DNA from 4 places in the Virgibacillus salexigens genome. Region 4 is predicted to be linked to each of the others. Evidence: riboswitches for the same ligand, from Rfam matches in the RefSeq annotation. Region 4 holds a riboswitch; each other region holds the start of a gene.
The links. A riboswitch is a leader RNA that binds a small molecule or an ion and turns the genes downstream of it on or off. The one in region 4 is predicted to bind thiamine pyrophosphate.
Positions count from the first base shown of each region.

Region 1 (6,128 bases), on a different contig from region 4:
TTTAGAGCAGTTCGGATGGTTGTTCTGCTCACTCCAAAATCTTCACATAACTCTAATTCGGTAGGTATTTTCTCTCCTTTCTTATATTTGTTTGTTTTAATACGATTCAACAATTCTTCCTTAATATAAGCATGTAATGATTGATTCTTTTCCATTTGCACACTTCCTTACTCGATCCTAGTTTGGATATATATTAACGGTAAAATTAAAGACATAAAAAAGCAATAATTCACTTAATTAAAGTGTACAAGATTACACATATAATGACAATATTTTATAAATGTTATTACAATAAGAAACATATTTCTTGAAATGTATGGACTTTAAATAATTTGTATGATACATTTTAGATGAACAACAAAATACAACGATACACTATTATAAAAGCGGTTTCAAAAAACATCAAAGGAGTTAAAGGAAATGACATTAAAACTTGTAGTAGTAGGTGGAGGGTCTAGTTACACACCTGAAATAATTGAAGGAATTATTCGGCGCTATGACTCATTTCCCGTTACAGACATTGTACTTGTAGATGTTGAAGCGGGGAAAGAGAAACTAGAAATAATTGGACGATTAGCATTACGAATGATAGAGAAATCAAATAAAGCAATTCATCTAACATGGACCTTAAATCGCCGGCAAGCACTTGAAAATGCGGACTTTGTTTCTACTCAAATACGAGTGGGTGGGTTAGAAGCCAGATCAAAAGACGAACGTATTCCATTAAGCCATGGGTTTATTGGGCAAGAAACAAACGGAGCTGGAGGTATCTTCAAAGCATTTCGTACTATCCCAGTCCTTTTAGAATTAGCGAAAGACGTGCATGACATTTGTCCGAATGCATGGATAATTAATTTCACAAACCCTGCTGGAATTGTTACAGAAGCTTTATTAAAACACTCTCCGCATAAGAAGGTTATCGGTGTATGCAATATCCCATTTAATATGCGACATTCGACTGCAGAAATTTTAAATGTAAAGCCAGATGAAGTGAGTATTGAATTTATTGGCATGAATCATTTTGTATTTGGTAGTAAGGTCCTTGTTAATGGAGAAGATCGAACGAATGAAGTATTAGAAAAAGTGACCCACGACCTTGACTATTCACCAGCAAATATTGTTAATTTAGGCTGGACCAAGACGTTTATAGAAGCTACGGGTCTACTTCCGAATCCATATCATCAATATTATTTTCAAACGGCGGATGTTCTAAAAAAAGACTTGAAAGCGTTTAAAGAAAATGGCACACGAGCCGAGGTAGTTCAGGATTTGGAAGGATCTCTTTTTGAGATTTATAAAAACCCGTCGTTATATGAGAAGCCAAAGGAACTTGAAGAACGTGGTGGAGCTTTTTATAGCGATGTAGCATGTAGTTTAATGGACTCCATTTATAATAATAAACAGGATATTCAGACGGTAAACACATGGAACCATGGAGCAATACCCGATTTGCCAGAAGATGCTGTTATTGAAGTTAATTGCATTATTACTAAAAATGGACCAAAACCAATTGCTGTTGGGCATTTACCACTTTCGGTTAAAGGTCATATTTATCAAATGAAGGCCTTTGAGGAACTAGTTATTCAAGCAAGTATCACTGGGAACTACAACGATGCATACACAGCAATGGTGATGAATCCATTACTTGCTGATGAAAAGAGAAGCAAGGATGTGCTGGATGAGTTATTGGAAGCACATCAAGCATATTTGCCACAATTTAATTCAAGGGGGATTTAAGATGAACAGTAAATTTATGCAAAAGTTCATTGAAATTGCTGGACGTATTGGATCACAGCGACATCTAGTAGCTGTCCGAGACGGGTTCGTTGCGATCATGCCATTAATTATCGTTGGGTCACTTGCTATTTTAATTAATAATTTTCCGCCATTTGGCAACTTTAATTTTGTTGAATGGATGAATGGAATCTTTGGTGATGGCAATTGGCAAACAGTCGGGGGGAGTATTTGGAACGGTACTTTTGCTATATTAGGTCTTTTAGTATCCTTTTCTATAGCTTATAATTTAGCTAAGTCTTATGACGTAGATGGGCTATCTGCTGGTCTCATATCAGCTGCCGGTTTTATTATGCTAGTCCCTTGGACAGAGGATGGCGCTGGTTTAACCGCAGCATGGTTAGGTACGCAAGGACTATTTGTTGGAATTATTATAGCGCTTCTTGTCACAGAACTTTTCAGAATATTGATAAATTCGAATTTGACTATTAAAATGCCAGAAGGTGTTCCAGACGGGGTTACACGCTCCTTCAAAGCATTAGTACCTGCGGTGATCATTTTAATTATTCTAGGTTTTTTCCAGGCATTAATGAATGTGTTCGCAGAGCAAAGTATTTTTGAAGTTATCTTTAATGCAATTCAAGAACCGTTACAAGGTTTGGGGAATACTTTGCCCGCAGCAATGGTTGTATCCTTTCTTAATCACTTATTATGGTTCTTTGGTTTACATGGGACGAATATTATTGGATCAGTAATTGAACCGGTCTACTTGCCACTGATTGAACAAAATCTCGATTTATTTAAGAGCGGTATGTCAGCATTTGACGTACCTAATATTGTAACAAAACCATTCTTAGATTCATTTGTTTTTATGGGTGGATCAGGAACGACCATTGCATTGTTAATTGCAGTCTTTATTGTAATACGTAGAGAGAGAAACCATCCATATCGACAAGTTGCAAAGTTATCAGCGCCAGCAGGGCTATTTAACATTAATGAACCGGTTATTTTTGGACTACCAATTGTATTAAACCCTGTGATGTTAATTCCATTTATATTGATTCCTGTAACATTGACGATTACATCCTATATTGCATTAGCTACTGGTATAGTGCCAAGAACAGTGGCAATTCTTCCATGGACAACACCGCCAATTTTAAGTGGTTATCTAGTAACAGGCGGTAGCTGGCGTGGAATTGGGCTTCAAGTATTTAATTTAGTGCTGGCTGTTATCATGTATATTCCATTCATTTTAGCAGGTGCAAGAACCTTAAAGAGAAATAAGGGGGAATAACCATGACTACAAAAGAAGATGTACAGATGCTATCCTTTTCGATTATACTTCATGCTGGAAATGCAAGGTCATCTGCAATGGAAGCTATTTCTTTAGCAAAATCTTATCAATTTGCTGAAGCACGACAAAAAATAGCAGAGGCGGATGAAGAATTTACAGAAGCTCATCATATTCAAACGAAATTTTTACAGGAAGAAGCAGAAGGGAACCAAACAGAGGTTTCCGTCATTCTAATACATGCACAGGACCATCTAATGACCGCCATGACAGTAAAAGATTTAGCTAGTGAAATGATTGATATGTATGAAAAGATGCAAATCCTAGAGGAGGGAAACAAATGAAGATTATTTTAGTTTGTTCTGCGGGGATGTCGACTTCCATGCTTGTAAAAAAAATGAAACAATCAGCTGACGATAGAAATATAATGGCCGAGATTAATGCGGTAGCAGAATCACAATTAAAGAACGAGCTGGATGATCTTGATGTTGTATTAATTGGTCCACAAGTCCGTTATTTAGAAAAGAAGATTAGAGAGCAGTTGGAACCAAAAGGAATCGCTGTTGATGTAATTGATCAAATAGCTTATGGCATGATCCAAGGAGATAAGGTTTTAGATCAAGCCATCGCTTTAAAGAAATAGAAGAATAATAGAAATGAAGTTGTACGAAAAAAATTGCGCCTTTACAATTTATGGCAAGCTTGTTAAGCTGATTTTGTTGGTAAATTAAAACTAAATGGAATCTTTTCAACACTAGGGGAGCTATGTAAAGTAGCTGAGAAGAGCGTAGGAATCGTTTTGACCCTTCGTACCCGAACAGGATAATGCCTGCGTGGGAAAGTGTGGTCAATAGGGATACTTTATTGACTGCATTCACGACGAATGCAGTCTTTTTTATGAGGAAGTATCATGGTTTTCTTTCATACATGTGCACCTCCGGTTAGGCCTTTGTTGAAAAGATTCTTCTTATGGGAGGCGATTTTCGTGCAAGAAAAATGGGGATTTTTAGAAAATGTACCTCATGATGCTGCCATTAACATGGCATTAGATGAGGCATTACTTAATTGGCATCATGAAGGAAAAATACCGCCTACATTACGTTTTTATCAATGGATAGCCCCCACGCTTTCAATTGGTCATTTTCAAAAAGTAGACGGAAAAATCGATGTAGAAGGTATTCAAAACCATCAATGTCAATTTGTGCGGAGAATGACTGGGGGCAGTGCAGTTCTGCATGATGATGAACTAACGTATAGTATTGTAATATCTGAACAACATCCGGCAATTGCTTCATCGATTCGTCAAGCGTACTATGATTTGTCAAAAGGCATACTACGAGGCTATCAAAATTTAAACATTCCAGTTGATTATGCCGAATCGTTTTCAAAAGAACGGAGTAGTATTTGTTTTGAGAGACCCGCATTCTATGAAATGGTTGCAGATGGCAAAAAGATATCTGGTAATGCACAGACAAGAAAAAAAGGAGTATTGCTCCAACATGGTTCGATTCCGATATCGATGAATGTAGATATGTTATTCGATCTTTTTTTATTTCCTTCTGAACGTGTCAAGGAGAGAAAAAAACAGGCATTTTGGAAAAAAGCTACGACGATTAATCAGGTAACGCAAAGGAAACATTCCTATGAAACGGTTAAAACAGCTTTTTTAGAAGGATTCGGAGAGGGATTGAATATTGAACTTGAACCTTTTACATTAACAAAAAGCCAATGGAATGAAGTATACGATCTAGCAGAACGAAAATATACAGATAATACAATCAAAGGAGTTGTATCCCATGCCTAAAGATCAAACATATATACGAAAGCCGGAGTGGTTAAAAACAAAAATAAACACGAATAAATCCTACAGAGGATTAAAGAAATTAATGCGCGAAAATCGCCTGAATACAGTGTGTGAAGAAGCACGCTGCCCAAATATACATGAGTGTTGGAGTGAACGTAAAACTGCGACGTTTATGATCTTAGGAGATACATGTACAAGAGGATGCCGCTTTTGTGCTGTAAAAACTGGATTACCAAATGAATTAGATTGGGGAGAGCCAGAAAGGGTGGCTAATTCGGTTACCGTTATGGGGCTACGGCATGTTGTAGTTACAGCAGTGGCACGTGATGATTTAAATGATGGGGGAGCGGCTGTATTTGCTGAGACGGTACGAGCAATTCGAAGAAAAAACCCAGGATGTACGATTGAAATTCTACCATCAGATATGAAAGGGGACTACGAGAGTCTATATACATTGATGGATAGTGCACCAGATATTTTTAATCATAATATTGAAACGGTACGCAGGCTAACAAAACGTGTAAGAGCTAGAGCGATGTATGATCGGTCTCTTCAATTATTGGAACGCGTGAAGGAAATCGCTCCTAAAACACCGACCAAATCTAGTATTATGGTTGGTTTGGGTGAGGAGAAAGCGGAAATCATTCAAGCAATGGATGATCTTTTAGCGCATAAAGTCGATATTATGACAATTGGTCAGTATTTACAACCAACAAAAAAACATTTGAATGTTGAGCGTTATTACCATCCAGATGAGTTTGCCGAGTTAAAACAAATTGCACTTGAGAAAGGATTTTCACATTGTGAAGCTGGACCATTGGTTCGATCTTCTTATCATGCAGATGAACAAGTAACCCAAGCCTCGGCGCAACGTCGAATTAACTATATGAAAGGCTATGAAAAACAGGAAAAAAAAGAAGTAGATTTTACTTTCTAACATTTCCAATCCGTTATGAAACCTCCATTTCTTGTTTTTCGTATAGAAACATAATATAGTTAAAAGCTATAGTTGTAATAGAAATGGAGCGTATACAGATGAAGTCAATAACAATTAAACAACTAGCTGGTAGATTCAATCTGGAAATATTGGCTGGAGAGGATCAACTTGATCGATCCATTACCAAGGCGAGAACGCATCGCCCTGGGTTAGAATTTATCGGCTACTTTGACTTTTTTCCGATGGAACATGTCCAAGTGCTCGGACGAAAAGAAATTACGTATTTACATCAGCTGACACATGAGGAGCGACGATTACGAATTGGTAATATTGTAAATTACCACCCTCCTTGCTTTATCGTT
Region 1 covers NZ_CCDP010000001.1:615,682-621,809, forward strand. Annotated here, with positions in the region: gene BN990_RS02940 (GntR family transcriptional regulator) at 1-155, opposite strand, end outside; gene BN990_RS02945 (6-phospho-beta-glucosidase) at 421-1,737, shown strand; gene BN990_RS02950 (PTS sugar transporter subunit IIC) at 1,739-3,028, shown strand; gene BN990_RS02955 (PTS lactose/cellobiose transporter subunit IIA) at 3,031-3,369, shown strand; gene BN990_RS02960 (PTS sugar transporter subunit IIB) at 3,366-3,668, shown strand; TPP riboswitch at 3,772-3,882, shown strand; gene BN990_RS02965 (lipoate--protein ligase family protein) at 4,011-4,829, shown strand; gene lipA (lipoyl synthase) at 4,822-5,766, shown strand; gene hprK (HPr(Ser) kinase/phosphatase) at 5,865-6,128, shown strand, end outside.
Region 1: it holds a riboswitch for thiamine pyrophosphate, as region 4 does, so the genes downstream of both, BN990_RS02965 (lipoate--protein ligase family protein) here and tenA (thiaminase II) in region 4, are expected to answer to the same signal.

Region 2 (6,128 bases), on a different contig from region 4:
TCGATCGAAGCTGGCACATAACGGTTTAAGACCATATCACTGACAAGTTTCCCTGTAGCTGGAGCAAGAAGAATACCATTCCGGTAATGACCGGTGGCAAAATACAAATTAGAAACATCGGGATGCTCCCCAATGATTGGTCTGCCATCTTTGGTACCTGGACGCACGCCAGTCCAACAGCTATGCAATTCTTCCTGCTGAAGGGATGGGAACAACCTAAATAGGCGATTCATTAACTCAAAAATGCCTCCTGTTGACGTATAGCTACTGCTATCGTAGTGATAACTAGTTGCTCCAATAATGTAGCGTCCATCTCGTTTTGGCACCAAATACAAATTGTGAAAAAATAATGTCTGCTCAATAGAGGGATCGCTTGGCTTGATGGCAAAACATTCTCCTTTTGTCGGGATCATCGGATTCTTTAAACCTGTTGCTTCAAACCACTTCCCACTATTCGCACCAGCCGCAACAACCACATGATCCGCTGAGATACCACCGTTCTCGAATTGGATATGAAAAACATCACGGACACGATCTATATTCGCAACGCGACAATTCTCGATTACTTGGCTGCCCATTCCTAAAGACGCCTGTTTAAAAGCTTCACATACAGCCAAAGGTTCCACATTCCCATCTTGCTGCATGTACAATCCTCCTACAGCATGCGTTAATGCTGATGTTCGTTGCCTAATCCCTCCCCCATCCAACCATTCCAAGCCTTCAAATGCCTTTTGTTTTGCTTGCAGTCTTTGCTTCTGTTCTTCATTCGTAGCTATCTCGAGCATACCGTTGGTGGAAAGCTGGATATCAATCCCTGATAACGAAAATAGTTCGTCGCTTAGAGATGCATACATATTTCTACTTGCTTGGCAAAATTGATAATACGTACCTTGCTGATCATTTTCTGTATGCACCCCAAGCATGCCCGCAGAAGCTTGTGTAGTTTTTCTTCCAATTCTATTTTGTTCAATTACCGTCGTTGCAACCCCACTTCTACTTAAATAGTAAGCAACGGATTGCCCAATAACGCCTCCACCTATAATCACTACATCAACGTGTTCCTTCATATCCGTTCACCTCCTTTCGAAATGACTTTACTGCTTCTAATGGATCAGTATGGCTGAAGATACCTGACATCACAGCAACCCCACCTGCCTTTGCTTGATATATATCATTTACCTTCCCGGTTGTAATTCCACCAATTGCATATACGGGAATATTCAATGCTTTCGCGACTGTCGCTAATTGTTTTACTCCCCTTGGCTTTACTCCCTTTTTGCTCGCTGTTGAAAAGACATGCCCATACAAAACATAAGCAGCGCCTACCTGCTCTGCCCTCTTGGCTACTTCAAGGGAGTGCGTCGATACACCAATTTGTAAACAAGGGTATTTTTTTTGGAGGCAGTCTACCTCTGGCAATCTATTTTCCGGAAGATGAAGCGTTGGTACAGCTGTCTCCTTAGGTAGAATCTGGTGGACATGAATAATTAGTTTTTCTGCTGGAAGACCTTGTGCAAGTAGTCGTTGAACGAACAAAGAATAGCCACTCTTGGTCATCTGTTTTTCTCTTAACATGATAGCGTCAACATATGGACTAATGCCCATTATTACCTGGAAAAGACGCGCTTCCTTCTGTGAACCACTCGTCACCGCAATTAATTTCATAACTCCCTTCTCCTTTTCATTAAAAAATGCCACTTTTCCAGCAAAGGAAAAGTGGCATGAATCGTTCAGCATATTCAATAATATCGTCGATACACACTAGTCATGTCACTTTCCTCCGCTGGTTCTTACCCCAGTTCAGGTTCAAAGGGTCTCCATGTCTCACATGGATCTCAGCCATTACGTAAAGGCACCCCTAGTGAAGCGTAATTTAATTATTTAATAGGCATTTGTCTATAAAATACATGATTTTGGACTATTCGTCTACCAAAAACGACCAATTTTCTATTCTTCTTTCTGTTCTTTTATGAAAAAAGGAGCTGACTTAAAAACCAGCTCCTTCAAATCTGTGCTATTTGGTATAGCGTTGTTTCTCATCAATCTTTTGTTCTTTCGCAAGTTCACGACTTGCACGCGGAGCTGTCCAGAATGTGGTTAACATGAGTAAGGATACTGGCACAGCCGTAACGACGATAAAGGATTGCAACGATCCAACACTATCCTCACCAATAGTGATGAGTACAGTTGCGACAAGTCCCATAAGAATCGCCCAAAATACACGTAAGAATTTAGATGGATCTCCGTTGCCTGTGATCGCCATCGAAATAGTTAATGACATTGAATCGGTAGTTGTTAGAACAAATACAATCGTTGCCACTAAAAAGAAGAAACCGATAATTGTACCAAGCGGTAACTGTTCGGCGATAGCAATCATTGCTGCTGGAGGTCCAGCACTATTTAAGGCTTCAGAAACGGCACCAGGGTTATTCATTTCAGCAAAAATCCCTGTTCCACCAACGACAGTAAACCAGAATGTTGTTACTACAGGAGCAATTACCGCAACAGCAGTCACAAGCTCACGAATTGTACGTCCACGTGAAATACGACTAACAAACATGGCCATCATTGGACCATAGCCGATGAACCAGGCAAAGAAAAAGACGGTCCATAAGCCAAGCCAAGCTCCGTCTCCACGGAACGTATTCAAGGTTAGAAAGTCTTGAACATATAATCCAAATGATTGCACATACGAATCAAAAATGAATAGTGCTGGTCCTAGGATAAGGACGGCCACCATTAAACAAACTGCCAGTATAATATTATAGCTGCTTAATATTTGAATTCCTTTATGAATCCCTGTCGCAGCAGAAATCCCAGCTGCTAGAACAATGACGATAACAATAAGACATTGCACAGCTAAATTATTTGGTACACCGAACAATGCACTTAATCCGTAACCTGCTTGTAATCCAAGGAATCCAATTGGACCAATCGTACCAGCTGCCACTGACACAATCGAAAAGGCATCAACAAACGTACCAAGTGCACTTTTTCTCATAATTTTATCCCCAAATATCGGATAAAGCAACGATCTCGGCTTTAATGGTGCGTTCCGATGATAATGGGAGTACATGAGTACAATCGTACCTAATGTTCCTAAAATTGCCCATGAGACAAATCCCCAATCGACAAAACTTGCTGCAAGTGCAGGTACTACTGCTTCAGCAGTGCCAGCTTCAATTCCTGAGAAATGTGGCGGTACGGTTAAAAAGTGACTTAACGGCTCAGCAGCAGCCCAGAAGACACCACCCGCCGCTAGCAGCGTACACATGATAATCGAGATCCACTTGAACGTTCCGATCTCTGGCTTTTCTAATTTTCCTAATCGAATCTTCCCAAATTTGGAATAGCCTAGTATTAATGCAATAACTAAAGTCCCAACCATCAGAACTTGATAGATGGAGCCGAAATAGGTTACCGACCAGTTAAACATCGTATTAACTGCATTTGTAACCATTTCCTGGTTTATTAATGCAAGAATCACAAAGGCAAGTAGCGCCCCTCCACTTAGAAAAAGAACTGGCTTATCTATGGTTTGATCTTGCTTCATTCTATTCTTCAACAATCTGCTCCTCTCAATTCCATACAAAAAAATCTCACATAACCATCTACTGACTTTTCTTATGTTTACCTTTTTCGTCAGTTGTATGTGAGATTTAATAAGCATTTTAAATTAACATACAGCGTTTAAGGATACATTTTTTCTAAAAACCTGTCAAGTCAAGTGAATAAGAACTGCGTTCATAAGCGTCAAATAGGACTGACCAGGTGGGCATGTAAACGTCAGAACTCTTCTGTTTTGAGCAGTCTTTTCTCTTGAGTTGGAGCAGTGCTCTCTCCAGTTGGGGCTGGTCTCTCCTTTATATCTATAATTTTTAAACATTAACCTTATTATTTTTTGTAATGATTAAATTTTCAGAATATAATTGTATTCAGCTTTTTTGCATGCTTTAATAATACTAATACCCACTTAAGTTAAGCGCTTACAAAATTCGGGAGGAGAATAATGATGACCGAGCGTAAACAATTGAACAAAACATTAAAACCACATTGGGTGTGGGCAATTGCTTTTGGATCTGCTATTGGTTGGGGGGCATTTGTCTTGCCAGTAGATTGGATGTCATTGGCAGGACCATTAGGAGTTATTCTTGGATTTATAATTGGAGCAGTTTTAATGATTATTATAGGAGTTAGCTATGGTTTCTTAGTTGAAAAGCTACCGGTATCCGGAGGTGAATTTGCTTATGCTTATTACGGTTTAGGTAGGTATCACGCATTTTTATGCGGCTGGTTTTTAACACTAGGGTATATGTCTATTGTTGCCTTAAATGCCTCTGCACTCGCACTTTTAGGGAAATTTGTATTACCGTCTATTATTGAGCAGGGCTATATGTACAGTATTGCTGAGTGGGAGGTATATACTGGAGAGGTTATTCTTGCTTGTCTTGCTTTGATTGTCTTTGCATTTCTTAACATACGTGGTGCAAGTCTATCAGGCTTTTCTCAATTTATCTTTTGCATAGCATTAATAGGTGGTGTTATCGTTTTAGTAATATCTATGGTGCTTCACCCTTCAAGTTCTTTCTCAAATCTGCAGCCTCTCTTTAAACCTGAAATAGGTGCATTATCATCAATTCTTGCGATTGTTGCAATAGCTCCCTGGGCGTATATTGGCTTCGATAACATACCACAAGCAGCCGAGGAATTTGATTTTCCTCCTAAGAAATCCTTTAAGATTATAGTTATTGCATTAATTTGTGCTAGTATAACTTATTCATTAACTATTATTGCTTCCGGTGTCGGCCAGTCTTGGACTAGCGCTGTAGAAGCTGGTTCTGCTTGGGGGACAGGTGCTATCATTGAAAATACTTATGGTGCAGTCGGGGTTATCTTATTATCCTTTGCGCTCATGATGGGAGTATTTACCGGATTAAATGGATTTTACATGTCAACAAGCCGCCTATTATTTGCGATGGGAAGAGCCAAAGTGCTACCGAGCGCTTTTGGAAGATTGCATCCGAAACATAATACACCACACATAGGTATCCTATTTACACTTGTCATTACCTTACTTGCCCCATTCTTTGGCCGAGAAGCTTTATTATGGGTCGTTGACATGTCAGCATTAGGAGTGACAATCGCCTACTTCTACGCCTGTTTCGTAGCATATCGACTTTTTAAATGGTCTGATAGAACCTCTCTGCATAACAGTACAAAAAAGTCAATCGTTTCACCTGGCAGAAAGCTCTGTTCACTACTAGGCATCCTCTGCGCAGCTGGATTTTTCTTATTACTCGTTATTCCAGGATCTCCTGGATTTTTGGATAAACCATCTTGGATCGCCCTATTTGTATGGGTGGGAATAGGAGCTATCTTTTTCCTCATAAGATTTAAAAGCTATCGAGCAATCCCTAAAGCGGAAATGGATTACTTGATTCTAGGAGAATATAACGAGAAGGAAGCCAATTCCAATGTAGCCTCTATGGAAGAGCATATTAAGTAACGAATGTTAGTAGATACGATTGTGTGATCATTAAGAAAATAAATGTGTCTTAATAAGCTCCTGGCTCTAGACAGGAACTAGATCTCAGGTACCTATAAAGAAGGTTGCTAAATCGAACGTCCTGGATCACCTCACGTCTGACCTATGCCCTTGAAAAGGAAACCACCCTTTTCAAGGGTGACGTAATACGAATGCACTTCAAGAGATACCCTCGTATGAAGCATCACCATCCCCACACGCTTAAGCTAGCCGTAGCTAATAATTCAAGTATTAAAACCGAAAGAACAAGCGCGCAAGCTCCCTGAACAGAGATGTACGGACTGCGACCTGCCAAGCAGGTTGGGGCGGTATTGCCACGCAAAGTGGCGAAATTAGCCGATCATTCTACCGTAGGAGATAATGGAATCATGCCCCTTCATAGGGGTATGCCGATGACTTAGCCCAAAGCACGGTTTTAGTCGGACATCATGCAACCGAATTGATGATGACTTTCGCTACGGGCATAAGTGTGATGAAGCCTCTTTCTTCACTTCGTTCAAAAATCGGCAAGTCTTCTTTATCGTAGGACACGACGGGAAATCTCCTAGTTTTTGGCGCTAAGAGCTAAACAGAGCTTTCTCAT
Region 2 covers NZ_CCDP010000001.1:952,534-958,661, reverse strand. Annotated here, with positions in the region: gene thiO (glycine oxidase ThiO) at 1-1,067, opposite strand, end outside; gene BN990_RS04355 (thiamine phosphate synthase) at 1,051-1,665, opposite strand; TPP riboswitch at 1,759-1,870, opposite strand; gene BN990_RS04350 (BCCT family transporter) at 2,015-3,553, opposite strand; gene BN990_RS04345 (APC family permease) at 4,013-5,506, shown strand.
Region 2: it holds a riboswitch for thiamine pyrophosphate, as region 4 does, so the genes downstream of both, BN990_RS04355 (thiamine phosphate synthase) here and tenA (thiaminase II) in region 4, are expected to answer to the same signal.

Region 3 (6,128 bases), 150 kb from region 4:
ACGTATGAAGGAAAACTTAAGGGGGGGATCCTGAATTAGACAGTTGTCACATATGTTTATTCTTTCATATAAAAAAGCCATGGCCCAAGGCACATGGCTTTTTATCGCATCAGTTGTCCTTAGTTTTTTATAGAGGGTTATAGCTAAGAACCTCTCCAATTTTATATGGATCCGAATATCCATTTTCTCGCCTAATTATATATATCGAGTAAAAGGATGTCAATCACATCTTTACTAAACTCATTGCTGCACAGCATTTTTAGGGTAATATAATTTTTTAGCAAGTAATGTTTGAAATACTAGAAATATCCCGCTGACCGTCCAATATAACGGCAAAGCTGCTGGGGTATTAAATGAAATGAACCCAATCATCACAGGTGAAAGAAGTCCCATAATGGCCATTTGTTTCTTTTGTTTTTCATCCATACCAATCATTGAAACACGTGACTGAATAAAATATATCGCAGCTGCAATAAATGGCAAAATGAGATCAACTTCGCCTAGATTAAACCATAAGAATGAGTGGGTCGCGATTTCCGGTGAGTTTCTAATTGCATAATAAAAAGCGATAATCACCGGAAATTGAATAAGCATTGGCAAACATCCCATAGAGGTTAACGGGTTGAATTGATGCTCTTGATAAAGCTGCATCATTTCTTGTTGCATATTGGTTTTGGACTCTTGATCTGTTTTCCCTTTATATTTTTCTGTAATAGCGTCCATATCAGGCTTCAGTTCATTCATTTTCTCTTTCATCTTAGCGCCGCTTTTTGTTTGTTTTAATGATAAAGGCATTAAGAGCAAACGAATAAGCACCGTTATTAAAATAATGGATAGACCATAATCCCCTCCAAATAACACAGCTACATATTTCATGAGCCCGGAGAATGGATTGTCAAAATGAAATAATCCACTATCTGCTTGGCACCCCGTTAAAAAGAAGATTAGAATGATACCGACAATGGCATATTTTTTAAGAAAAGTGAGTATAAATTGACCTTGCATTGTTTTCCTCCTCGTTGTAATAAATCTTTAAAAAACGAGAAGGACTGCTGGTCTGTATCATCGTCTGGTGAAGCGATACGCTTCGTCTTTTTAACTAACCATTGCAAGATTTCTGCACATTCTCCTAGCAGTTCCTGCATTGGCAATAATCTTACCCGCTGATTATGATATTCCCTCGTTAATACATTGTTATTTTCCATTATACTTCTAGCATCGATAGCTAGAAATTGATATGTCGTGACAATCGTCAATAATAGACTTAAATACAGTGATAGCGGAGATACATCATTAAAAAGTTCATTTAACAACTCAATCGTCATTTATACTCACCTCCTTTTCTTGCTTAAATCTTTCTTAATTATAACACAGCTTAAAACCTATTCCTAAGCCTAATACCTGATTACCATGATTCAACATGACCTGAAAAATTTTCCTGGATTTTTTTAATTAGTTAAAAGACAAGATAAAATCTAACATATTTACAAATGATTCGAATTCAACTATTCTAGATGGACATATAAAAACTGCATATCTATTTTTATTGCACTAGGGGAGCTATTTTAAGATGGCTGAGAGGAAAATGATCTGACCCTTAGAACCCGATCTAGATAATACTAGCGTGGGGAAGTGCAGTCGTTCAATAAAATGGAACAGGCATTGCCTTATCATATTATTTATGAAGACTGCATTCCCAAGAATGCAGTTTTTTTGTGTATGTATCGATAAGGAGGAGATTACGTTGAACAACCAACCGATCACATGTAGCACAAGTAGGATTGCAGGCTGTACATTTGCTATTTATCCAATGACGGATCAATTCGTAGATGTTATTACAGCTTCATTAAAGGAAGTTGATACATCGAAGGTTTGGATGAAAACGACAGATGTAGAAACCTGTGTCCGAGGGAGAATATCTCATGTTTTTGATGTAACGAAGGCGCTCTTTCTACATGCGGCAAACACTGGTCATCATGTAGTTTTCAGTAGCACCTATTCCATCGGCTGTCCTGGAGATTCTGATGGAGATGTATATTTATCAGAGGATGATGAGCGGTTAAATACCAAATTACTAAAACGAATGAGCCAGGAGGTAGCTGGAAAGTTTTCATTGTATCCGCTAGGAGGCGGAAATTATATGAATATGATTTATAACCAAATCGAAGAAATGAAATTACATGGTATTGATGTTTCTTCTATTCACTATGCAACACGACTAGATGGCGATGGTGAAAAGGTTTTTGATGGCCTTGAACGCGTATTTACCAACATGGAAAATTTAAAATCTTCACATACTGTTATGACAACCACGATTTCTGCCAACAGCCCTTCAAAGAAGGAGAAAATAAATGAATAACTGGAAGTTGAAAGAAATCATTGTGATGTCCGTACTTGCCGTCGTGTTCGGAATTGTTTATTTAGCATTTTTACCAGTTGGAAAACTCCTCGTATCCTTGCTAGGACCAATTGGTTACGATTTTATATTTGGAATCTGGTTTATCGTATCTATCATTGCTGCCTATATCATTCGCAAACCAGGAGCAGCGTTTTTATCAGAGACGATTGCTGCTACCGTCGAAATGTTGCTAGGAAACGCGATGGGCCCGATTATTATTATTACTGGAATGATTCAAGGGTTAGGAGCAGAGGCTGCCTTTGCTGCCACTCGATACAAGCGTTATTCCTTATGGGTCCTTATGCTGGCTGGTATTGGCGCCGCTATCTTTAGTTTTGTATGGGGTTACTTTAGATCCGGTTTTACCGCTCTTTCCACCCCTTATATTGTAAGTATGCTGGTCATCAGAATGATTAGTGGTGCCATTATTGCTGGCTTAATTGGGAAAACCATCAGCGATTCCCTTGCCAAAACGGGCGTACTTTCCAGTTTTGCTTTAGGAAAACAAATAAGAAAGGAACGTTCCGTATCATGATTAATGTTTCCGAACTTTCTCTTTGGTTTGATGGAAATGATGAAAAAGCAATTATCCAAACGCTAAGTTTCCAATTAAATAAAGGGGAAGCAATGCTATTACTAGGCCCAAGTGGAAGTGGCAAGAGTACACTGACACGTTGTTTAAATGGGATATACCCTCGAGAATTGGAAGGTATGCTCAAAGGCGATATCCATATATACGATCACTCCATTCGAGAGGCTCATCCTGGTACAATAAGTAAACAAGTAGGAGTCGTATTTCAGGACCCCGAAACGCAGTTCTGTATGTTAACGGTGGAAGATGAGATTGCTTTTGGACTAGAAAATATTCGCACACCTTCCAACGAAATAGAAGCAAAGATCGATGAGGCATTAGAATTGGTTCAATTAAGCTCGTATAAGCATGCTTCAATAAATACACTTTCTGGTGGACAAAAGCAAAAGTTAGCACTCGCTTGCGTACTTGCACTACAACCAAATTATCTTGTTCTCGATGAACCAACTGCTAATTTAGATCCAAAATCAACAAAGGAATTTATTCAAACAATAAGACATGTATGGACAGAACAGCAGATCGGGCTTATCGTTATTGAACATCAACTGGAAGGCTGGATTACTTTTATCAACCGTGCATTTATCTTGTCCAAAACAGGCAAAGGTATCTATGATGGCCCTCTCGTTAAACTTATTGAAACAAATAGAGAAATGCTTCAGCAGCAAGGGATTAGGCTACCTAAAATAACTGATCTTGTACTTACAGCTACCAGACAAAACAAGGCAAGTTATAAGAAGATACCATTGTCAAACGAGGATGTGTTATCATCGGTCACTATGGATGCCAGCTTCTTAGAAAGAAACCGTGTAGAGATAGCAAAGCCACAGAAAAAGAACGTTATTCTCTCTGCATCGGATGTGAATCTTTATAAAAACCAGCAGCGAATTCTAAACCAATTAACTGTCCGTCTATACGATCAATCCTTTGTAGCAATCGTCGGACCGAATGGAAGCGGAAAAACAAGCATGACGCGTTTATTAAGTGGAATAGACCGACCTTCCAATGGTGATATTCGCTTATACCAACGTCCCCTTAATGAATGGCAGGAGAAAGATGTACGAAAACAAATTGGGTACGTTTTTCAAAATCCTGAACATCAATTTATCACAGATACGGTTTATAACGAGATTGCCTTTAGTTTACGACTAGGCGGTGAGCATCGAGAAAGCGTGATTCAGGAACAAGTTCAGAACACGCTATCACATTGTGAATTACAGGGTTTGGGGCATCTGCATCCCTATTCATTAAGTCAAGGACAAAAACGAAGACTGAGTGTAGCAACAATGATTGTGGATGATCAACAGGTCCTTTTCTTAGATGAACCGACATTTGGACAAGATGCTGCCTCCACTGCGAAAATAATGGATCTGTTGGAGCAAAGACATAGACAAGGCACTACGATTATCATGGTTACACATGATATGGATCTGGTTGATAAGTACGCTGATCGTGTGCTTGTTTTAGAAAAAGGGGAAATTGTAGCTGATCAATCGCCTGATCAATTATGGAAACAAGAAAAGTCAGTAATTAAACGATGGCATTTAGATTATCCCAATCGAATTCAATTGAAACAACAAATGGAGGAGGATCGCCATGTGTTCGTTTCTAAATCAACTTAACCCCAGTTTGAAAGCAATTACAGTTGTTCTCTTAGTTTGTTTACTGACGTTTGTATTCGACCCTTTTACACCATTAATTTACTGCATGTTCACCGTAATGGTTACCATTATATGTGGAAAAGTAGCATGGAAATGGTACACGCTTTATTTCTCGGTTATTTTTTTATTATCCTTTGGCATGCTTTGGACAACCATTGCGTTTGCAGATCAACCAACGAATCCGGGTGTCACGATGCACATTCTATTTTGGGATTTACCAAAAGAAGATGTAACAGTAGCAGCCGCATTAACATTACGAATGCTCGCCTTTGCTTCTTTATCATTTATGTTTATTTTTACAACAAACATGGTTGATTTTATTTTGAGTGTCATGCAGCAGTTCAAGCTTCCACCTAAACTTGCTTATGGCGTATTAGCAGGGTACCGTTTTCTACCATTAATAAAAGAAGAATTAATTCAAATCCGATCAGCGCATCGTATTAGAGGAATCCATCGTGCTAATGGCATCAAAGGTTCCATTCAACAATATAAACGATTTGCTATCCCCTTGCTGGCCGGGGCTATACGAAAAGCGGAACGTACCGCAATAGCGATGGAGTCAAAAGGATTTAACGGGGATCGAGATCGTACGTTTTATCGTCAATTTACATTGAAATGGAAGGATTGGGGTTTTTTAGGCATGATGCTAATCGTATTTCTAATTACCGTACTCTTTTCCATGAAGTTAGGATATTTCAGTTGGTACAAGGGACAGTTCTAGGGGAGAAAAGGATATTCGTTTTAAATTCTTCTGCATTTGGCCGCTTAATAAGCGATTGTTTGGCTTCATTGTAGGGAGAAATCACCTTAGAAAAAATTAATGTATAAACAGGAATGAAATTGATTATTATTATCAATAATAATCATATTAAAAGGGATAACCTCCCAAGGTTATCCCCCCAAACAAATTTTAAGATTCTGGAACAAAGGTTTTACAGTCGGTTTCTTTACTAGTGGACGCCTGCTTACCTTTATGACTGACTACATAAATGGCATCTGCATTACATTTATTTCCATTGCTCCAATACACACAGTTATTCACTTCACAAAGTACATCTTTAGCCAACGTATCACACCTCCTTAATGTATTAGGATTAACAATTAGGAGGTGATTGATACTTTAGTCTCTGTATATTCTTTCGATGCAACATACTGCGGCTTACATCCTTTTCATTCAAAGTATAAGTGATGATGCAGCTTACATCCTTCGTTAAACATAGATCCACAACAAGTACATTTATCCATTTGTTGATATTGGCGAATCGTAAATTCCGTTTTACATACACCACAGAGGATTACCTTGTGATCAAATTCCTCTTTTTTCCAAACACTTATTTTATGACCTTCTGCTTGGTGGCATTGGTAACAGGGATAATACTTTCCACAACATTTGAACTTGATTGCAATGATATCCTTTGTTGAATGATAATGTACACATCTCGTTTCTTGATCAACTACTTGTCCATAAATAGGTATCACC
Region 3 covers NZ_CCDP010000002.1:869,289-875,416, forward strand. Annotated here, with positions in the region: PreQ1 riboswitch class I at 114-160, opposite strand; gene yidC (membrane protein insertase YidC) at 241-1,005, opposite strand; gene BN990_RS17140 (hypothetical protein) at 945-1,325, opposite strand; TPP riboswitch at 1,544-1,648, shown strand; gene BN990_RS17145 (YkoF family thiamine/hydroxymethylpyrimidine-binding protein) at 1,745-2,359, shown strand; gene BN990_RS17150 (ECF transporter S component) at 2,352-2,933, shown strand; gene BN990_RS17155 (ABC transporter ATP-binding protein) at 2,930-4,609, shown strand; gene BN990_RS17160 (energy-coupling factor transporter transmembrane component T family protein) at 4,584-5,369, shown strand; gene BN990_RS22070 (DUF1540 domain-containing protein) at 5,559-5,714, opposite strand; gene BN990_RS17165 (CHY zinc finger protein) at 5,819-6,127, opposite strand.
Region 3: it holds a riboswitch for thiamine pyrophosphate, as region 4 does, so the genes downstream of both, BN990_RS17145 (YkoF family thiamine/hydroxymethylpyrimidine-binding protein) here and tenA (thiaminase II) in region 4, are expected to answer to the same signal.

Region 4 (6,128 bases):
ATGGGTAACTTTATTCATCCAACATAGCAATAGAAATAGGCATGATTCGAACGGGATCCATCCATCAGCTCAATTCGGATAAGCGGTTTTTGCTTTTCCAATTTAACCTGGTCATCCCCGTAGAAAGCATGCCCTATTTCGAATTGCGGTTATCGAATATTCGAATTTAGAGGTCCTTATTCTCATAATGTTCTAGCTTCTTTATTGTTCATAAAAGCTGTTACTTTTCTTCTATAGAGGGCTCTATAATTGCGATACGGCTTGGTCTATATATTTCGCATTTGTAATAGCTGAGATGATTGAAACCCCATCTGCTCCAGCCTCCATCACAGATGCAGCATTATCAACAGAGATTCCTCCGATTCCGACGATGGGGATATGGGGATAGGCATGTTTAACTTCTTTTACCCATTGGGTACCAACAGCAACTTTAGCATCCTCTTTTGTAGTTGTAGAGAATATTGGTCCAACCCCCAAGTAATCAATGGAATCGATTGGACTATTGTTAAGCTCTGCCTGATTAGATATCGAAAGCCCAATCCACTTGTTTGGAAAACGGCGTCGCAGCTCTGCTGCCGGTTTATCATCTTGACCTACATGTATACCGTCGGCATCTAATATTTCTGCTAATTCTTCATCATCATTAACGAAGAAAGGAATTTGGTATTGTTTGCATATATCCCGTAATTGTTTGCCTAATAAATATCTTTGAAATCCCTGTAATGCACCGTTTCCTTTTTCCCGATATTGAAATGCGGTTATTCCAGCATTCGCTGCTTGTTTAAGGATTTCCTTAGGGTCGCCATTACAGTTTTGGCTTCCCATAATAAAATATTTTCTTAATGCTTGTCTTACTTCCAATTCCTGATTAGCTCCTTTCCAATTGCTCTGATTTCAAAGATAGTGCATCAATAAATGCTGGCAGGAAGCTTCCTGGACCGTAGACATATGATTGTGCTGCAGCATGTTCCGCTGCTAGTCCATAGAATTGTACAGCAGTAAGTGCTTGTTCTTCAATGGAGTAATTTGTTGTTAAACAAGCTGTTAGAATGGAGCCTAATAAGCAGCCTGCACCAGTAATTTTTTCTAACCAGGCATGACCTGTTGTATTATGAATCATCTTTTCATTACTACAAATGACGTCTGTTTTTCCTGTAATAATAGCAGTTGTTTGGTACAATTTGGCTACTTTAGCTGCAATTTCTTCAACATTTCCATCACCAACAGATTCCACACCTTTTGTTTCCCATGGGATATCAACAAGTTGTGCCATTTCTCCAGCATTTCCCTTAATTGCTGTAAATGAAACAGCCTGTAATAATTGACGAACTCCGTCTTGCCTAAATGAAGTAGCCCCAACTCCGACTGGGTCTAGCACAACAGGTATCCCTTTCTTATTGGCCGCTTTACCAGCGAGCTTCATTGCTTCCAGCTCCGTTAATGACGTTGTTCCAATATTGATCAATACTCCATCAGCCGCCGCTGCCATCTCTTCAACTTCTTCCTTTGCTTTTGCCATAACTGGGGCTCCCCCAAAAGCCAGCAACCCGTTAGCTGAAAAGTTCATGACAACTTCATTTGTGAGGTTATGGATTAGTGGAGTAGTTGCTTTAACCTCTTGAATGATCGAATCCTTCATTATTTCACCCTTTCTTCTCTTATAGCCCAGTGATTGGTAGGACCGTTACCTGTTCCTAATGGAAAGGAATGCTTTATTGCTTCGGTCACATAGTGCTTTGCCATTTGAACAGCTTCGATTAAATGAAGCCCATTGCTTAAGTTTGCAGTAATTGCTGCTGAATAAGTACAACCAGTTCCATGGGTGTTCTTCGTATCAAATCGGTCCGCAGCAAATGTATGAAGTTGTGATCCATCATACAAAAAGTCAATTGCTTTCCCCTGTAAATGGCCCCCTTTGATAAGAGCTGCTTTTGGTCCATACGTATGGACAATTGATATGGCTGCTTCTTTCATATCCGCTAGGCTATTGATGGAATTTCCTATAATAAACTCCGCTTCGGGAATATTTGGGGTAACCAACGTTGCTATTGGTAATAATTGTTCTTTAAGAACCCCCCTTGCCTCTTCATCAATCAGAGGATCACCGCTTGTTGCTACCATAACAGGATCAATTACGTAAGGTGCATTTGTTTTTGGTATTGCATCAGCAATTACTTCCATCATATCTCGGTTAGCAATCATTCCTGTTTTTATCGCATGAACTGGCATATCGGTTAATACAGATTGTAATTGATCATGTAACATCCCTGTTGGTAAGTGATGGATGTTTTGGACTCCAGTTGTGTTTTGAGCAACCACAGAAGTAATGACAGACATCCCATAAACCTTCAATTCTTGAAATGTCTTAAGGTCTGCCTGTATTCCTGCACCTCCACTAGGATCCGTTCCCGCGATAGTTAGTACACTTGGAGGTATACTCATTGATTGGTCACCTTCTTTTCTCCCGGCCATTCTTCACAGGTGTAAGCCATCTCCCAGAATTTAAGTTCCAACTGGCAGCTTTTTCGAAAAGCTTCGCTAATTAGATCTTGTTCTGATTTTGATGCATTGGCTGCTAATATATCGAGCCGGCTTCTCATTTCAGTTGTTGTTTTCTCTACCTCATCACTTGCATAAAAGCTAATCCAGTCATAAAATGGATGATCTCTTGTTGGGTGGAATTGCTTCATCAATTCTTTCCCTATTTCTAAATACGTCCATGGGCATGGAAGTAGTGCTCCGAGTATTTCACCGGATGTCCCCATTTGGGCATGGTACATCATATGTTTTATATAATGGTCTGCTGTTGGTGGAAGAGGGTGTCCTTGTAAATCTTCATACTTAACCCCAATATGATCACAAAAATTTCGGTGGGGGTGGATTTCATCATTTAATACAAAGTTTATTTGGTCAAAGAAATAGGCAATATCTTCTCGCTTTTTAGACTTTGCTAAGGCTATCCCATAAATTTGCATAAATGCATTCAAATATTCGAAATCCGCTTTAATATAATGAGCAAGGGCTTTATCGGGGATCGTTCCATTTCCGACGCCTTGAACAAATGGATGTTCAAAAATGAGCGCAAAGATATCATTATTTTCTTGTCTTAAATGATCTGTGAAACACATCATTTAGCCTCCTTTATTATGGGACGCTACTAGAGGAATTAAAGTAGATAAATAGAGGAGTGTTATGATAATTTCCTCACTACTTTCCTGCGCTGGTATTAGCCAGATCAGGTTCAAAGGGACAAAGGAAGCGTTCCTTATCTCAGCAACATGGCGCCCCTAGTAGTTTCCTTGTAAACGAATAATATGTTCTTGTTTTACTTTTAATAAGATGATCCAACCAATAAATGCTCCAGATATACTGCTTGCCAAGAAGGATGGCATAAAAAATAGTGCACCTGTACCACTATTCATAAATAGTTTGGCGAAAGGGACAGCAAAGAGAGAACCGATGATTCCTGTGCCGATAATTTCTCCAAAGACAGCAGCTATTTTTTTACCTACCCAACGATAAAGCATTCCTGCTAGGAAAGCACCAATCATCGCACCAGGGAATGCTAACAGTGTACCTAGACCAATCATGTTTCGTAATAAACCGATTGTGAAAGCAATCACTACAGCTGGGCCAGGTCCTAATGTAATGGCAGCTATGACATTTACAGCATGCTGCACAGGGTAAGCCTTAGCAATTCCAGCAGGAAACCAAAGAAATTGGGCTCCTAACGTACCAATCGCTATAAATACAGCCATGTATGTTAGTAAATAGGTTTTTCTCATGGATTCATAAATGAGCTCCTTTTTGTTATAGATTTAAGCTTAGTAAATGTTCTCTGTTTGTTTTTACGACTATGAAAAAGCCAGATCCTTTGGGGACCTGGCTTCGGTTATGAAATAGAAAGACGCTATGCCTACTACTTCCCTCCGCTGGTATTAACCAGATCAGGTCTGTAAGAGTCAGAAGCTCAACTGCTTCCTCTCAGCCCACGCCATGGGCACCCCTAGTAGTCTATGAATATTTAGTTATGTTTCACTTCACTAAGCTTTATTATTAGCATAACAAATCAAATCATGTTTGTCATTCATAAACCGAATGAGCAATTAATAAAACTACGAACCATAAAAGCTAGTTTAAGCAAACGATTGATTAAACTTATACTTTATAACCCTCATATACGTACGGATATCTAAAGGTTTTTAAGTAAATGAAAAGGCCATTTCGCACAAGAAAATGGCCTTTTCGTTTATGATTATTTAATAGGTTATTTTGTAGGTTGAAAATTATAGAATATCTAATCTAACAACTAGTGCAATCAAGATTTGAAGCAACACTTGAACGTTGATCGCGATATCTGTATCGGAAGTAGATACTTCTACGCCACGAGAGTTTTCAATAAATACTTGCTGTTTATTCACTTGGCTGGATTTTAGTTTAGCAAATAGGTCTTGTGTTACCTCGTCTGCTTGGTTCCCATCTGCAATAGAGATACTAATTACAATAGCAATGGCAACCTGTAGCGCTACCTGTACATTAAGTGCAGCTTGAATGTCAGATGATGTCACATTTACATCACAAGAATCTTTGATAATAATGGATTCAATAGATTGTTGAACATTTTTCAATTCACCGCTTGCTTCTTGATCTACGGTAGGATCATCAAATGGATGGCACATCGATGTGTCTAAGGCTCTCCATTTTTTATCTTCTCCTCGGGAATCATTACAAGAATTATGACATGAATCATGACATGAATCATGACGAGAATCATTGCAAGAATCATAACTTGGACGTACATTACTACAGCTGTCACAAACATTTTCATGACGACCACGTCTTCTCCTATCTATTGTTCTGCCGCAATCTTCACAGCAAGACTTCTCAAACGCTTTTGATCTTGACATAGTATTATTTCCTCCTTCTTCTCGTTTAGAATATCTTATGTCTCAAAATTGAAATAGGAAGGGTGATTGTACCAAGATAAACTACCTATTTATTGGAGAAATAATTGTTTTTTAAAAGACAAGAGGAAATCCCGGTAATTTTTGTTGATTTACCGGGATTTAGATTTAACTTTGAATATAGGGGGTTTTAAAAATTGATCTATTTGTCTATTATTTATTTTGTTTCATCTTCCTCATTATTACTTTTCATTACGCCATCCACATCTTTCCTTAGCTTGCTAACCATATCTTTAAGTGTTTCTTTATCTGTTTCACTTACTTTCGTTTTATCTAACGTAACACCGTGCTTTTTTAATGTTGCATCTAAAAGAAAATCGACAATATGGCTTGAAGCATTATTATTTTGATTGTTTTTACTCAATTCTTCCACCTCCAGCAAAGCTTTTTATATAGTATATTCTCACAAGAGGTAATCGTGCTAAGATACTAGTCTATTTATGGGTTATATGAATCTATAGGATAAAGGTGGAATTATCGCTCCATGAAATAAATGCCCTTACTAATGGCTATTGTGGCACATATATTGAATAGAAATATATTATAGAAAGGATGAATATCATTGGCACTAACAAATGGACAGCGTAGTCTACTAGAGCTGCTAAATCAATTGTCTCAGAACCTAGCTAATAGCAGTGGCATAAGTAAAGACGTATCTGTAAATTTACCAGGAATTGGTGTGGATGTTGGGCTTGACCTAGGTGGTAACGGCGGTGCTGGAGACACAGGAGATAATGGGGGTACACCTGACACGCCTACTACAATCCGAGATGTACTTTTAGGTCTAGTTAATGAACAAGTAGAACTAACCACTCCTTTTGGAATGGTAACAGGGACATTGCTAGCAGTAAGAGATGATTATGTTGTTGTAATTGAGAATACCGGGTCACAAGCACTTGTCCGAATCGATAAGATTGAATTTGTCAGTGAACTATAAAGGAGGATTATAAATGTTTGAAGATGCATTTGCAGCTGAACTTGCAACGCAATTGGGTTCTACTGTTGAGGTAGCTACAGATAACAACTTAATAGAAGGAATTCTTTCAACAGTGACTGCGGAATTGGTATTAGTAATTGATGTAAGCAGCGGATACGGTGATAATGTGAAAATCTATATATCGTTAGACGCAATTAACTTCGTTCGTTTCCCTGTAGCAGCTTAAA
Region 4 covers NZ_CCDP010000002.1:718,280-724,407, reverse strand. Annotated here, with positions in the region: gene thiE (thiamine phosphate synthase) at 244-825, opposite strand; gene thiM (hydroxyethylthiazole kinase) at 869-1,639, opposite strand; gene thiD (bifunctional hydroxymethylpyrimidine kinase/phosphomethylpyrimidine kinase) at 1,639-2,472, opposite strand; gene tenA (thiaminase II) at 2,439-3,128, opposite strand; TPP riboswitch at 3,196-3,299, opposite strand; gene thiW (energy coupling factor transporter S component ThiW) at 3,288-3,785, opposite strand; TPP riboswitch at 3,908-4,018, opposite strand; gene BN990_RS23530 (spore coat protein) at 4,287-4,679, opposite strand; gene BN990_RS16460 (hypothetical protein) at 5,122-5,328, opposite strand; gene BN990_RS16455 (DUF2642 domain-containing protein) at 5,527-5,901, shown strand; gene BN990_RS16450 (hypothetical protein) at 5,915-6,127, shown strand.